Regions from separate parts of the Virgibacillus sp. Bac332 genome, predicted to be linked through region 3. Evidence: riboswitches for the same ligand, from Rfam matches in the RefSeq annotation. Region 3 holds a riboswitch; each other region holds the start of a gene.
The links. Region 3 has a riboswitch for S-adenosylmethionine ahead of metK (methionine adenosyltransferase). Riboswitches for the same ligand answer to the same signal wherever they lie in the genome.
Positions count from the first base shown of each region.

Region 1 (3,186 bases), 1.4 Mb from region 3:
AAGGGAAGTGGGCAGCCGGAGTGGTGGTCAAGCAGTAGCTATTATTCCATAATAGCTACTAGAGGGAGCGTAAATCTGAGCATGTAGTGATAAGGACTGAGCGAATTTTGCTCAGGTTTTCTAAAAATATAATGACTGAAAGTCAGTCATGTGATAAAGGATGAAATACAGAAATGAATAAATCATGGATATATGTTGTATTAACGAGTGTTTTTGAATTGATCTGGATCTATGGATTTAATACCGCTAACGCTTGGTGGCATTGGGTCCTAATCATAGGAGCTATCCTTTTAGATCTCCATTTCCTGTCTAAAGCTTGTGAAAATCTACCAACAGGTACCGTATATGCGATATTTGCTGCTGCGGGAACAGTAGGTACAGCCATCATGGATATTTACTTGTTTGGTGGAAGTTTAAATGTAGGAAAAATGTTCTTTATGTTGATTCTAGTTCTAGGGGTTATTGGCTTAAAACTTTCTGATCAACCGGAACAGTCTGAAGCGACAAAGGGGGTTCAATCCTAATGGGTTGGTTATTTATTGCGAGTGCATCTGTATTTGAAATGTTAGGTGTCTTAGGTTTACGTCTCTATAGTCAACAGAAGACTATACGAAATGGACTGCTTTATATTGGTGGATTAGGTGGTTCATTCATCTTTTTATATGCATCCTTCTCGTATTTACTTGTAAGTGTGGCATATTCTGTGTTTATTGGCATTGGAACGGCCGGTGCGGTATTGATGAACATGATTTTCTTTGGTGAATCTACGAATAAGTATCGAATTGCTAGTTTGATTGCGATTATTATTGGAGTTACCGGGTTAAAAGCATTATCATAAGCATATTAGAATACACATGCTTTTGGGAGAATAGTACGTTCACATTTAGGTGATTCTTTTCATGATCTAAAAAAATTTATTGTCACATCTGGCTTGTTTTTTGTATATAACATGAATATCAAACTATTCTCATGTTTTGGAAAAAGGCATTGACTTTTTCTGGAAAACCATTTAATATATCAAACAATACAGTCATAGATTTTAATTCTTATCAAGAGAGGTGGAGGGAAAAGGCCCTTTGAAGCTTCGGCAGCAGGTTATTCTAACACTGTGCCAATTCCTACAGACAATGGTCTGATAGATAAGAAGAGTGCAAGATACCGTACAAATTACTCTTCTTATCACATGGATAGGAAGAGTTTTTCATAGCATGTTTATGTTTACCTCACTGCCTATTTCCAGTACATTTGTTTGCCTAGACCTTACGCCTTTATTTTTAAGAATAACGTAGGAGGGATAATGCGTGACAAGTCATATGCTGTCATATCAAGATTTTACTGTTGATCCTTTTAAAGATTTTCTCCCTGAGGATGAAACGAAAGGAGCCTCTACCATTTTAAGTTGGGCATATGAGCAATATGGGGATTCCATCGTTTATGCATGTAGCTTTGGCGCAGAAGGTATGGTGCTAATTGATTTAATAGCAAAGGAGAAATCTGATGCAGAGATTGTCTTTCTAGACACAGGGTTACATTTTCAAGAAACGTATGATCTCATCGATGAAGTGAAAAAAAGGTACCCTGATTTGCGGATTCGCTTAAAGCAGCCTGATTTGACAGTGGAAGAACAGGCAGCAAAGCATGGCTCGGCCTTGTGGAAGCGACAGCCAGATCAATGTTGTTTCATTCGTAAGATCAAGCCTCTTGAAGAAGAACTAGATAAGGTACCTGCTTGGATATCTGGACTTCGTAGAGAGCAGTCACCAAGTCGTAGTAAAACAGACTTTGTGAATAGGGATGAACGATTTAAAAGCATTAAAATATGTCCGTTAATTTATTGGACTTGGGACGATGTATGGAATTATATTCAAAAACAACAATTGCCCTATAATGAACTGCATGATAGAAATTATCCAAGTATTGGGTGTATTCCTTGTACCTCCCAAGTAGCCGACTCTGATGATTTACGTGCAGGTAGATGGACGGGGCAAACGAAAACGGAATGTGGCTTGCATACCACGGTTAATAAAAGCGAATCGTGATGATCTGAGTATTCATCTTTTTTATTTCGTTTAATTCCTAGTAAATTAATTGGTATACTAAGTATTTGATTGTATAGGTATAAAAAAGAACTTAATAGTGAGGTGGAACGTGTTGTCGTTGAATGTAACAAATAGCCCTTTTAATCACGAACAAATAGAACAATTAAATCTCCTGTTACCTACTTTAACGGATCATCAAAAGGTTTGGCTAAGTGGTTACCTTTCAGCTTTTATATCAAAAGAAGTCCAATCTGGTAATCCAGACCCCCAAGCCGTCAGTCAAGCAACGAATGCTGGCACAGATCCGAGAGAAGTAACCGTATTATATGGATCGGAGACAGGGACTGCCCGCTCATTAGCAGAATCGATGGCTGAAAAGCTAGACGCAGCGAATTTTTTGGTAACTTGCTCCGCGCTTGATGACTTTAAGCCAAAGAAATTAAAGAAGACAGAGGATGTATTAATTATAACGGCAACCCATGGAGAAGGTGATCCACCGGATAATGCGATCTCTTTCTATGAATTTCTTCACAGCAGAAAAGCACCTAAATTGGATCATTTGCGTTTCGCAGTGCTAGCGCTCGGTGATGAGTCGTATGAATTTTTCTGTCAAACAGGAAAAGACTTTGATAAACGCCTAGAAGAATTAGGTGGAGAGAGGCTATATGACCGAGTAGATTGTGATTTGGATTTTGATGAGCAAGCGTCTGAGTGGATGACGGGAGTACTCGGGGTTTTAAAGCAGTCATCTGAAGTTGTTGACAATACCGTTCTAGCAGGTCAACAAACGGCAGGCACGTTCGTTTCCGAACAACCTGGTTTTTCAAGAACAAATCCATTTATGGCCGAGGTTGTGGAGAATATTAATTTAAGTGGTCGCGGTTCCAATAAGCAAACCCGCCATCTAGAATTGTCCATTGATGGGTCTGGCTTTACCTTCAAACCAGGAGATAGCTTAGGGATATTTCCGAAAAATGACCCCGTATTAGTCGATCAACTTATGAAGGCGATGAATTGGGATGCAGAACAAACTGTATCTGTGAATAAACAGGGGGAAATTAGGTCATTACGAGAAGCTTTACTTTCCCATTTTGAGATTACGGTTTTAACGAAGCCACTAGTAGAAAAGGCAGCTACATTATTTGCT
Region 1 covers NZ_CP033046.1:927,320-930,505, reverse strand. The annotation lists gene D9782_RS04360 (DMT family transporter) at 174-524, shown strand; gene D9782_RS04355 (DMT family transporter) at 524-838, shown strand; SAM riboswitch class I at 1,044-1,146, shown strand; gene D9782_RS04350 (phosphoadenylyl-sulfate reductase) at 1,314-2,039, shown strand; gene D9782_RS04345 (assimilatory sulfite reductase (NADPH) flavoprotein subunit) at 2,152-3,186, shown strand, end outside.
Region 1: another riboswitch for S-adenosylmethionine. It lies ahead of D9782_RS04350 (phosphoadenylyl-sulfate reductase); the one in region 3 lies ahead of metK (methionine adenosyltransferase).

Region 2 (3,186 bases), 1.5 Mb from region 3:
TAGCTTAACGGTTTCTTCTACATCGGATGTAGTACCGTATGGGATATGAATGGTTGGAGCGATCTTAGATAATGCCTCGTAATTATCATCATACATAACGACGATTAGATCCGGTTTTAGCGATAATACTTTTTCTTCATTGAGTGGATAGCCAACATCTGTTGCATCCTTTAATAAATCTGATATAAATGGATTATCAAATGCTGTTGGTTCAGCACCTACTACGTTTGCACCTACGGACAGTAGTTCGCCCCCGTAGTAGTCGGTGACAATTCGTTTTGGTTTAACTGGTATATCGACATTCCCTTTAGCGGTTTCAAAACTACGCATTTCTTCTTGTTTATTATTATCTTCATTGCTATCTTGATTTTCTGATTCTTCTTCTGAGCTATTATTACCACCACATGCTGATAAGAAGATAGCAAGAATAACTAGAAAAACTGGTAAGCGCAATTTTTTAATCATTTTCAATCTCCTTAGCTTATGATTTTTGATATAGATGCCTTAATAGCGCTTTATTTCTTGAATTAAATTTATCGTTATGTGAAGATACCCTTGCTTTTGCTGTTGCATCAGGTTCTAATAATAGTTTTGCTTGATTAACGGCATTCGCTGCATCTACAAATGCTCCAGCAATTAAGTGTACCTTCCCATCAAACGATAGGATATCACCAGCTGCATAAAGACCTTCAATGGAAGTAGCTGATTTCGAGGTTCCTTTTACAAAGAAATCCCTTTCTATTTCAATATTTAAAGGGCTTTCTTTAATAAACGTTAATTCTCGTTCATAGCCATAGCTAATGATAAGCGCATCTGTTTTCACTTCTTCTTCTTGATTTGTCTCGTGGTTTCGTATTTCCACGGCTTCGATTTGATCGCCTTGTGCATTAGCATGCAACTTCTCAATGGTTGAATTAAAATGGATGTTAGCTGTAGAATTCATGATTTGCGAAATATGTGCTTCATGTCCTGTAAATTCATTTTTACGATGCACCATATGTAGCTGCTTAGCTATTGGTTCTAATTCGTTAGCCCAATCAATGGCTGAGTTTCCCCCACCAGATATGATAATGTTTTTATTTTTGAAATGCTCAAGACTTTGTACGGTATAATGCAGATTTGTTACCTCAAATCGATCTGCACCTTCAATATCAATTTTAATTGGATTTAATATACCGCCACCAACTGCAAGAATTACTGTTTTACTTAAATATTGATTACCAGAATGGGAAGTTAATACAAATAGGTTATCTTCATTTTTCTCTATTTTTGTAACTTTTTCGTTGAGAATGACTTCAGGATCGAATGTCAATGCTTGCTCTGCCATTTGATCAATTAAGGTAGCTCCAGTTACAGGAGTTAATCCACCTACATCCCAAATCATTTTCTCTGGATATACGTGTACCTTACCACCAAGCTTTGGTTGATATTCTATAATACGAGTTGATAAATCCCTCATGCCACTATAAAAAGATGCATATAAACCTGCTGGTCCACCACCAACAATAGTTACATCTGTAATATCTAAATGTTGCATATTATAATTACCTCCTTCGCCATTGATGATAATGAGAATCATTATCACTATGACTAATTATACAGAATTTTTTTAGGAAAGCAATAAACGGTTAGAAAAATAAATGACAGGTTTATAAAAAATTTTCAAATAGTAATTGACAGGATGTCGCATGCGTAGTATTGTATATATCAATTACAAAATATAAACTTCTTATTCAGAGAGGTGGAGGGAATTGGCCCTTTGAAGCCTCGGCAGCGGACTTTACAAAGTACTGTGCCAAATCCAACAAGTCATTTGTGCTTGGAAAATAAGAAGAGAGCGCCAATAGATATGGAAATCTCTTCTTACAAACAAGGAGGGATTTTTTTATTCGGAACAAAATTTTATAGCGTAACTTCTTATCCAGAGAGGTGGAGGGACTGGCCCTTTGAAACCTCGGCAACAGACTCTATGAAGTACTGTGCCAAATCCAGCAAGCTAAGAGCTTGAAAGATAAGAAGAGGATAGTATATGGATGCCTCTTCTTAACTGAAGAGGCATTTTTAGTACAGACATAAAGGAGTGATACATCATGATTACGTTTGAACGTGTAAGTAAAATTTATAATGGAAAGCAACAACAAATAAAGGCATTAGACGATGTGAATTTGCACATTGAAAAAGGTGAAATCTTTGGTGTTATCGGTTTTAGTGGTGCTGGGAAAAGTTCCCTTATTCGTTGTGTGAACCTATTAGAACGTCCCTCTTCGGGAAAAGTAACGGTTAATAATCAAGATTTGCTAAGCCTTTCTCCAAAGGATCTACGTGAAGCTAAACGAAGCATCGGGATGATTTTTCAGCATTTTAATTTATTAAATGCTAAAACAGTATTCGCAAATGTAGCGATGCCGTTATTACTTGCTAATGTACCAAAAGATGAAGTGAAGCGTCGGGTTATAGAACTACTAGAGTTTGTTGGATTAAAAGATAAAGCAGATAATTATCCAGATCAACTATCTGGTGGACAAAAGCAGCGTGTAGGAATTGCTCGTGCCCTTGCTACGAAGCCAAAGGTATTATTATGTGACGAAGCAACTTCAGCACTAGATCCAGAAACTACGAAATCAATTTTACAGCTGCTAAAGAAGATAAATGAAGAATATAACCTAACCATTTTGATTATTACGCATGAAATGGGGGTTATTCGCGAGATTTGCGATAAGGTAGCGGTATTGGATGAGGGGAAAGTAGTAGAAGCAGGTTCCGTATTCGAAGTGTTTGCACAGCCAAAGACAGAGATTGCACATAAATTTGTACGGTCTGTGATGCATGATGATATTCCTAGATCCGTATATGAGCTGTTAAAAGTGCTGGATCAACGTCAGAAAATTTATCGAATTGTATTCCTTGGGGAATCGACGGGACGACCGCTATTATCAGAAATTGCTAAGCAATATGCGGTTGATGTAAATGTGTTATTTGGCAGTATTACGGAGCTACAGGGAACACCATTTGGCAATTTAATCGTCAAACTAGATGGTGATGAAAATGAAATAAATCGTGCTATCATGCATATTCACCAACAGAAGGTAACGGTAAAGGAGGTGCTAGCAGATGTTAGTTAATGGTCAACAAATTGTGGAAGCATTATGGGAGACTATTGTAATGGTTGGCGTTTCCTTGCTTTTT
Region 2 covers NZ_CP033046.1:1,043,904-1,047,089, forward strand. The annotation lists gene D9782_RS04890 (ABC transporter substrate-binding protein) at 1-465, opposite strand, end outside; gene D9782_RS04895 (NAD(P)/FAD-dependent oxidoreductase) at 482-1,537, opposite strand; SAM riboswitch class I at 1,727-1,833, shown strand; SAM riboswitch class I at 1,915-2,018, shown strand; gene D9782_RS04900 (methionine ABC transporter ATP-binding protein) at 2,091-3,122, shown strand; gene D9782_RS04905 (methionine ABC transporter permease) at 3,112-3,186, shown strand, end outside.
Region 2: another riboswitch for S-adenosylmethionine. It lies ahead of D9782_RS04900 (methionine ABC transporter ATP-binding protein); the one in region 3 lies ahead of metK (methionine adenosyltransferase).

Region 3 (3,186 bases):
AAATTCCGGTAAGTAACTTCAAGAACAAAAGCGATTGGAGCTAGTCAACGGAGATAAAGGAATCACGGTGTGCTTGCAAGCCAATGATGACTTAGATTAGGGCGATTCGTGAAGTCACCTAGATTCTGTGCGCTGGAGCTGGACGCAGCTCAACACGCCTTCTTTATCCTTATGGAAAATATTGTAATTTAGACTATGAAAAAAGGCAGCCTAGAAGATTAAATCAGCTAGGTTACCTTTTTTCGTATCATAACCATTGTGAAGCTAAAGGATGATCAAGACTTTACTACTTAATAAGTGCTTTCAATTGCTCAACTTTGTCTGTCTTCTCCCATGGAAATAAAATGTCTGTTCTTCCAAAATGCCCGTAAGCAGCAGTATTTTTATAAATAGGTTTTTGCAAGTCTAACATACGAATAATACCTGCTGGTCGTAAATCAAATAATTCTCGAACAGCTTTTACTAGTTGCTCTTCATTTACAACACCTGTTCCAAAAGTGTTTATCGAAATAGAAACAGGTTCTGCTACACCAATGGCATAGGCTAGCTGTACTTCACAGCTTTTGGCAAGCCTGGCAGCCACTATGTTCTTTGCGACATAACGGGCAGCGTATGCAGCTGACCGATCAACTTTAGTAGAGTCTTTTCCACTAAACGCTCCGCCACCGTGTCTAGCATAGCCTCCATACGTATCAACAATAATCTTTCGACCTGTTAAACCTGCATCCCCCTGAGGTCCACCAATAACGAAACGGCCAGTTGGATTAATAAAATATTTAGTCGTCTCATCTAATAACTCATTTGGTACTATAGGGCGTATAACATGCTCTATCAAATCTTTTTCTATTTGCTCTGTAGCTATATCCTGATGATGCTGTGTAGAAATTACGATGGTATCAATTTTAACAGGTTGATCATTTTCATCATACTCAACGGTTACCTGTGTTTTACCGTCCGGTCGTAAGTATTCTAATGTCTTATCCTTCCGAACGTCAGCGAGACGCTTTGCCAACTTATGTGCCAATGAGATTGGAAGTGGCATCAATTCGTCTGTTTCATCACAAGCAAAACCAAACATTAAACCCTGATCACCAGCACCTATTGCAGCAATCTCTTGATCGCTCATTTTTCCTTGTCTTGCTTCCAATGCTGTGTCAACTCCACCAGCAATATCAGGTGATTGTTCATCAATGGCAGTTAATACTGCGCATGTCTCCGCGTCGAACCCAAATTTTGCGCGAGTATATCCGATTTCTTTTATAGTTTTACGAACAATAGCAGGTATATCTACATAAGTAGTAGTGGATATTTCACCCGCTACAAGAACAAGTCCAGTTGTAACAGTTGTTTCACATGCCACTCGGGCATTTGGATCTGTTTTTAATATCTCATCCAAAATAGCATCTGAAATTTGATCAGATATCTTATCTGGATGTCCTTCTGTTACTGATTCAGAAGTAAACAAACGACGATTAGCAGCCATGTTGCTAAATCCTCCTTCAAATATCGATTACGGAACTCTATTTATCAAATATGCTCATTCAGTAATAAGTACTAAGGTTAAACTGAAATAAGAAAGGCACCAGAAAGATTACCTACTACCGTATATTCTATTGTCACTCCTGGTTCACACGTACACGCAGGCGAATGACAATTTAGCTTAGAAATTGACTAATATGTTTATAATCGGGTTAAAGTTAGTCATCTACGTGTAGAATTTTTATAACTAATAAAAAAAGCCTTTCCCGCTTGTCATGAGGAAAGGATTGCTGGCCTTTCGCTCTTATTGTTCAAGGAAAAAAATCTCCTTGCATCAGGTTAGCACCTTTTCACTAAAGTGATGGTTGCTGGGCTTCATTGGGTCTGTCCCTCCACCAACTCTGAATAAGAGAGTATCCGTTCGAAACTTAGCTTATCGGAAGAAGCTTAATGTGTCAACTAGTTTAACTGTATTCTCAGAAGTTTTTTACTCATACTAAAGGAAAGAAAGATTCTGAACGACATTTTTTGCTGTAAACATTCAACATCTTATAAAAATTATTTTATATTTAGTATGGACTATTAACTTAAATGTGTTATACTAATAAACATATTCAGGATTATTTGGTCGTTCAACAAAAGAACGTGAATACAATTTCACATAAAGGCAGGTATTTAACATGAAAACGGTAGAAAAGTCTTTCGTAAAAGAATTATACACGCATAAACAGCTACAAACAAATTTATCCGTACCTCAGCTTGTTGAAAGAATTTTAGCAAGAGAAGAAGGCATGTTAACCGCAACAGGTGCAGTTCAAGCAACAACAGGATCTTATACCGGTCGCTCCCCAAAAGATAAATTTATTGTTACAGATGAAGTAAGTGAACAGCAGGTGGATTGGGGAACAGTAAATCAATCCATTGATGAATCTGTATTTGATCGATTGTATGAAAAGGTTATTTCCTATTTAAAAAATAAAGAAGAGCTATTCCAATTTAACGGATTTGCTGGTGCAGACCACGCGTATCGCTTACCAATACAAGTTATTAACGAATATGCCTGGCACAATCTATTTGCACGGCAGTTATTTATAACTCCAACTGCTGATGAGTTACTATCACATCAAGCTGAATTCACAGTAATATCAGCCCCTACTTTTAAAGCAGATCCTGAAGTAGATGGTACGAACTCAGAAGCGTTTATTCTTGTTTCTTTTAAAAAACGAATCATTCTAATAGGTGGTACCGAATATGCAGGTGAAATTAAAAAGTCTATCTTTTCAGTGATGAATTTCTTACTACCTCAACAAGATGTATTATCTATGCACTGTTCTGCTAATGTTGGCAAAGAGGGAGACGTGGCTTTATTCTTTGGTTTATCCGGCACGGGGAAAACCACCTTATCTGCTGATCCTTACAGAAGATTAATTGGTGATGATGAGCATGGTTGGGGTCCAAATGGAGTATTTAATATTGAAGGCGGATGTTACGCAAAGTGTATTCATTTATCTCAAGAAAAAGAGCCGCAAATTTATAATGCAATACGATTTGGTTCTGTCCTTGAAAACGTTATTCTTAATAAACAAACAAGGCTACCTGATTATGATGACACAACTTTAACAGAAAACACAAGAGCAGCCTATCCAATTGAAAACATTGATAATATCGCAGTGCCAAGTATTGCTGGGCATCCAAATACAATTATCT
Region 3 covers NZ_CP033046.1:4,074,213-4,077,398, forward strand. The annotation lists gene D9782_RS19960 (gamma carbonic anhydrase) at 1-16, shown strand, start outside; gene metK (methionine adenosyltransferase) at 287-1,483, opposite strand; SAM riboswitch class I at 1,781-1,891, opposite strand; gene pckA (phosphoenolpyruvate carboxykinase (ATP)) at 2,160-3,186, shown strand, end outside.

Region 4 (3,186 bases), 1.3 Mb from region 3:
ATAGTAATGGGATCTTTAAAGGTCATGGGCTGTTTATTACCTAAATGATTGGCAAAGTCAAAGAATAGGAGTGGTTTTTTTGGCGAATGCATCTATTTGTCCAACCTTTCGTGTGAAAAAGTTCTCTAATAACTGTAGCCCTTGTTCGGATAGTATTGCTTCAGGATGAGCTTGAATTCCTTCTATTGGATAAGTTTTATGGCGAATTGCCATAATCTCACCTGTAACTGATTTTGCGCTTATTTCAAAGCAAGAAGGTAGGGTAGCCTCCTGAACAATAAGTGAATGATACCTTGTGACAGCTAACGGATTTTTAAGCTTTTTGAATATACCTTTATGATCATGGGTAATCATTGAAACCTTACCATGCATTGGTTGTTTGGCTTTTACAATACTAGCACCAAAGGCTTGAGCAATCGTTTGATGCCCTAAACAAATTCCAATTATTGGATATAGCGTATACAGTTTTCTTACAATCTCTAGACATATACCTGCAGAAGCCGGGTTTCCAGGTCCAGGAGAGAGCAATATGCTAGATGGGTTTAATCGTTTAATGTCTGCTATTGAGATTTCATCATTGCGAGCGACATATACTTGCTGGTTTAGCTGCTTCATATATTGTACAAGATTAAATGTGAATGAATCATAATTATCGATGACTAATATCATGTAGTTACCTACTCTCTTATAAACACTTCATGCGTTATTATAGCAAATGTAGGTTAATAAGCATATGTATCCACTTCAATTAATGCTTGTTTTAAATCCTCTATTAATTCATTTGGTTGTTCAATTCCAACTGAAAACCGTAGCAGTTGGTCGTCAACACCACGCTTTATTCTTTCATCTCTAGGTATGTCAGCGTGAGTTTGTGTTGCTGGATAAGTAATAAAACTTTCCACCCCTCCTAAACTTTCAGCAAAAATGATAAGCTTCAAACTTTGAAGGAAAGGATCTATCCATTTACTTTTTCGTAAGCGAAAAGATAACATACCACCTCTTCCTGGATATAGAACATTATCAACCATTGGATGCTCTTGCAAAAAGGATACGATAAGCTTTGCATTGGCTTCATGTTTTTCCACCCGAAGCGCAAGTGTTTTTAATCCTCGAATTAATAGCCAAGAGTCAAAAGGTGATAGCACAGCACCTGAAGCATTGTGGTAATTGGCTAATTTTTCAGACAAGGATTTACCTTTTGCCACTACTAATCCAGCGAGTACATCGTTATGACCACCAATGTATTTCGTGCCACTATGAATGACGATATCAGCCCCTGACTCAATTGGCCGTTGAAGTAGCGGGGTCAGAAAAGTATTGTCAACAATTAATAGTACATTATATTGGTGCGCTAATTCCGCAACTTTTACAATATCTATCTCTTGCATTAGGGGATTTGTAGGTGTTTCAATAAAGATTGCTCTTGTTTTCGAGGATATCAGTCGCCGCGTTTCTCCGTCATTCTTGAAATCTGTATATGTTGTCTGAATTTGATATGCAGCGGCGTAATGCTCTAATAATCGGTACGTTCCTCCGTATACATCACTCGTTACAATGAGTTCATCCCCAGCATTAAAAAGAGAGAATACTAATTGAATGGCTGCCATTCCAGAACTGCAAGCATACCCACTGTCAGCGGATTCCAATTTAGCGATTCCTTCCTCTAGTAAGGTTCTTGTAGGATTTTTCGTTCTTGAGTAATCATAGCCTGATGATTGTCCCAGTCCGTGGTGCTGGTAGGCAGTTGACAAATAAATAGGTGCGCTAACTGCTCCAGTAGCTTTATCACTCTTATTTCCTAATTGTACTAATTCTGTTTCAATGCTTCTTCGTGACATAATATCCATCCCTTCATTCGATGAAAAAAGCCTCTTCTAATTAAATAAGAAGAGGCTTACATCATTCGGTTACTCTTCCTATCTGCATGCTTTCGAGCATCTGGAATTGGCACAGTTCTCTTTATAAGTCTGTTGCCGAGGCTTCAAAGGGCCAGTCCCTCCACCTCTCTGGATAAGAAAATAGTTTATGTAATTTTTAAAATAGATTACAGTTGTTTTTGCTATTTGTCAAGGGAAACTTAGGGATTTACTCCAATGTACAGTTTACAGCATTTAGATAACATGGTTTCATCTGAAGATAAGTGGAAAATAATAGCAGATACGAAATATCGCAAGAAATAAATTAGTTAAAACATTCTAAAAATTAGTTGACTAATTTTTCGAACTAATCTATACTATTAATAACTTCACAGGAGAAACTATTTGGTTAAATACTGGAAAAATATAATAAATAGTAAAAAATCAATGGAATAAGCCATTTAATTCTGGTTATTAATTACATGATGTTAATAGGTGATCAAATGAAAATTAAGAATCAAGATTTTTTAAAAAAAGAAAATAGAAGTTTAGTCTTAGAAATAATTCTTAATCAAGGTCCGATCTCACGTGCCGAAATTGCCAAACAAACGTCGATGAGTCCTACTTCTGCTTCTCGAATTGTTGCATCATTACAAGAAAATAAGCTAATAAGAGAGATGAATATGTCTAGCGAAGGAATTGGCAGGAAGGCCACTTATTTTATTCCAAATGAACATTCTGTATTCTCAATTGGTGTTGAAATTGACCAGAAAGTTATTCGGATCGGTTTAATGAATTTTATAGGAAAGTTAACCATTCTGAAGTACTTTGACTATCAATCAATAGATCCAGTGGCAACAGTTCAATTTATAGCAGACCATATATTACAAATGATTGACGACGAAAATCTTACATCGGATCAAATTGCTGGAGTTTGTATTGGCTTACCAGGACTTATTGAGAATGACAAAGGTGAGGTGAAATTATCTGCGCAATTTGATTGGAAAAATATCCCTTTACAAGAGATGGTTGAAGAGAAAGTAGGCTTTACCGTATTCGTGGACAATGAATTAAAATTGAAAGCGCTTGCTGAGTATATTAGTGATCCTGAACCAAAAAAAGCGTATATGGCAATGATTGGTTTTGGTAGTGGGGTAGGTTCTGCGTTAATAAAGAAAGGAGAAATCTATCGAGGTGAAGGAAACTTCTCAGGAGAAATCGGACATACTATCGTTGATCCTTATGGAATTTATTGTCCATGTGGGAATTTTGGCTGTCTCCAAACGTATATTGCTGAAAAGTTTTTGTTAGATGAAGCATCTAAAACAAA
Region 4 covers NZ_CP033046.1:2,772,317-2,775,502, forward strand. The annotation lists gene pabB (aminodeoxychorismate synthase component I) at 1-92, opposite strand, end outside; gene D9782_RS13175 (anthranilate synthase component II) at 58-669, opposite strand; gene D9782_RS13180 (methionine biosynthesis PLP-dependent protein) at 723-1,838, opposite strand; SAM riboswitch class I at 1,914-2,017, opposite strand; gene D9782_RS13185 (ROK family transcriptional regulator) at 2,339-3,186, shown strand, end outside.
Region 4: another riboswitch for S-adenosylmethionine. It lies ahead of D9782_RS13180 (methionine biosynthesis PLP-dependent protein); the one in region 3 lies ahead of metK (methionine adenosyltransferase).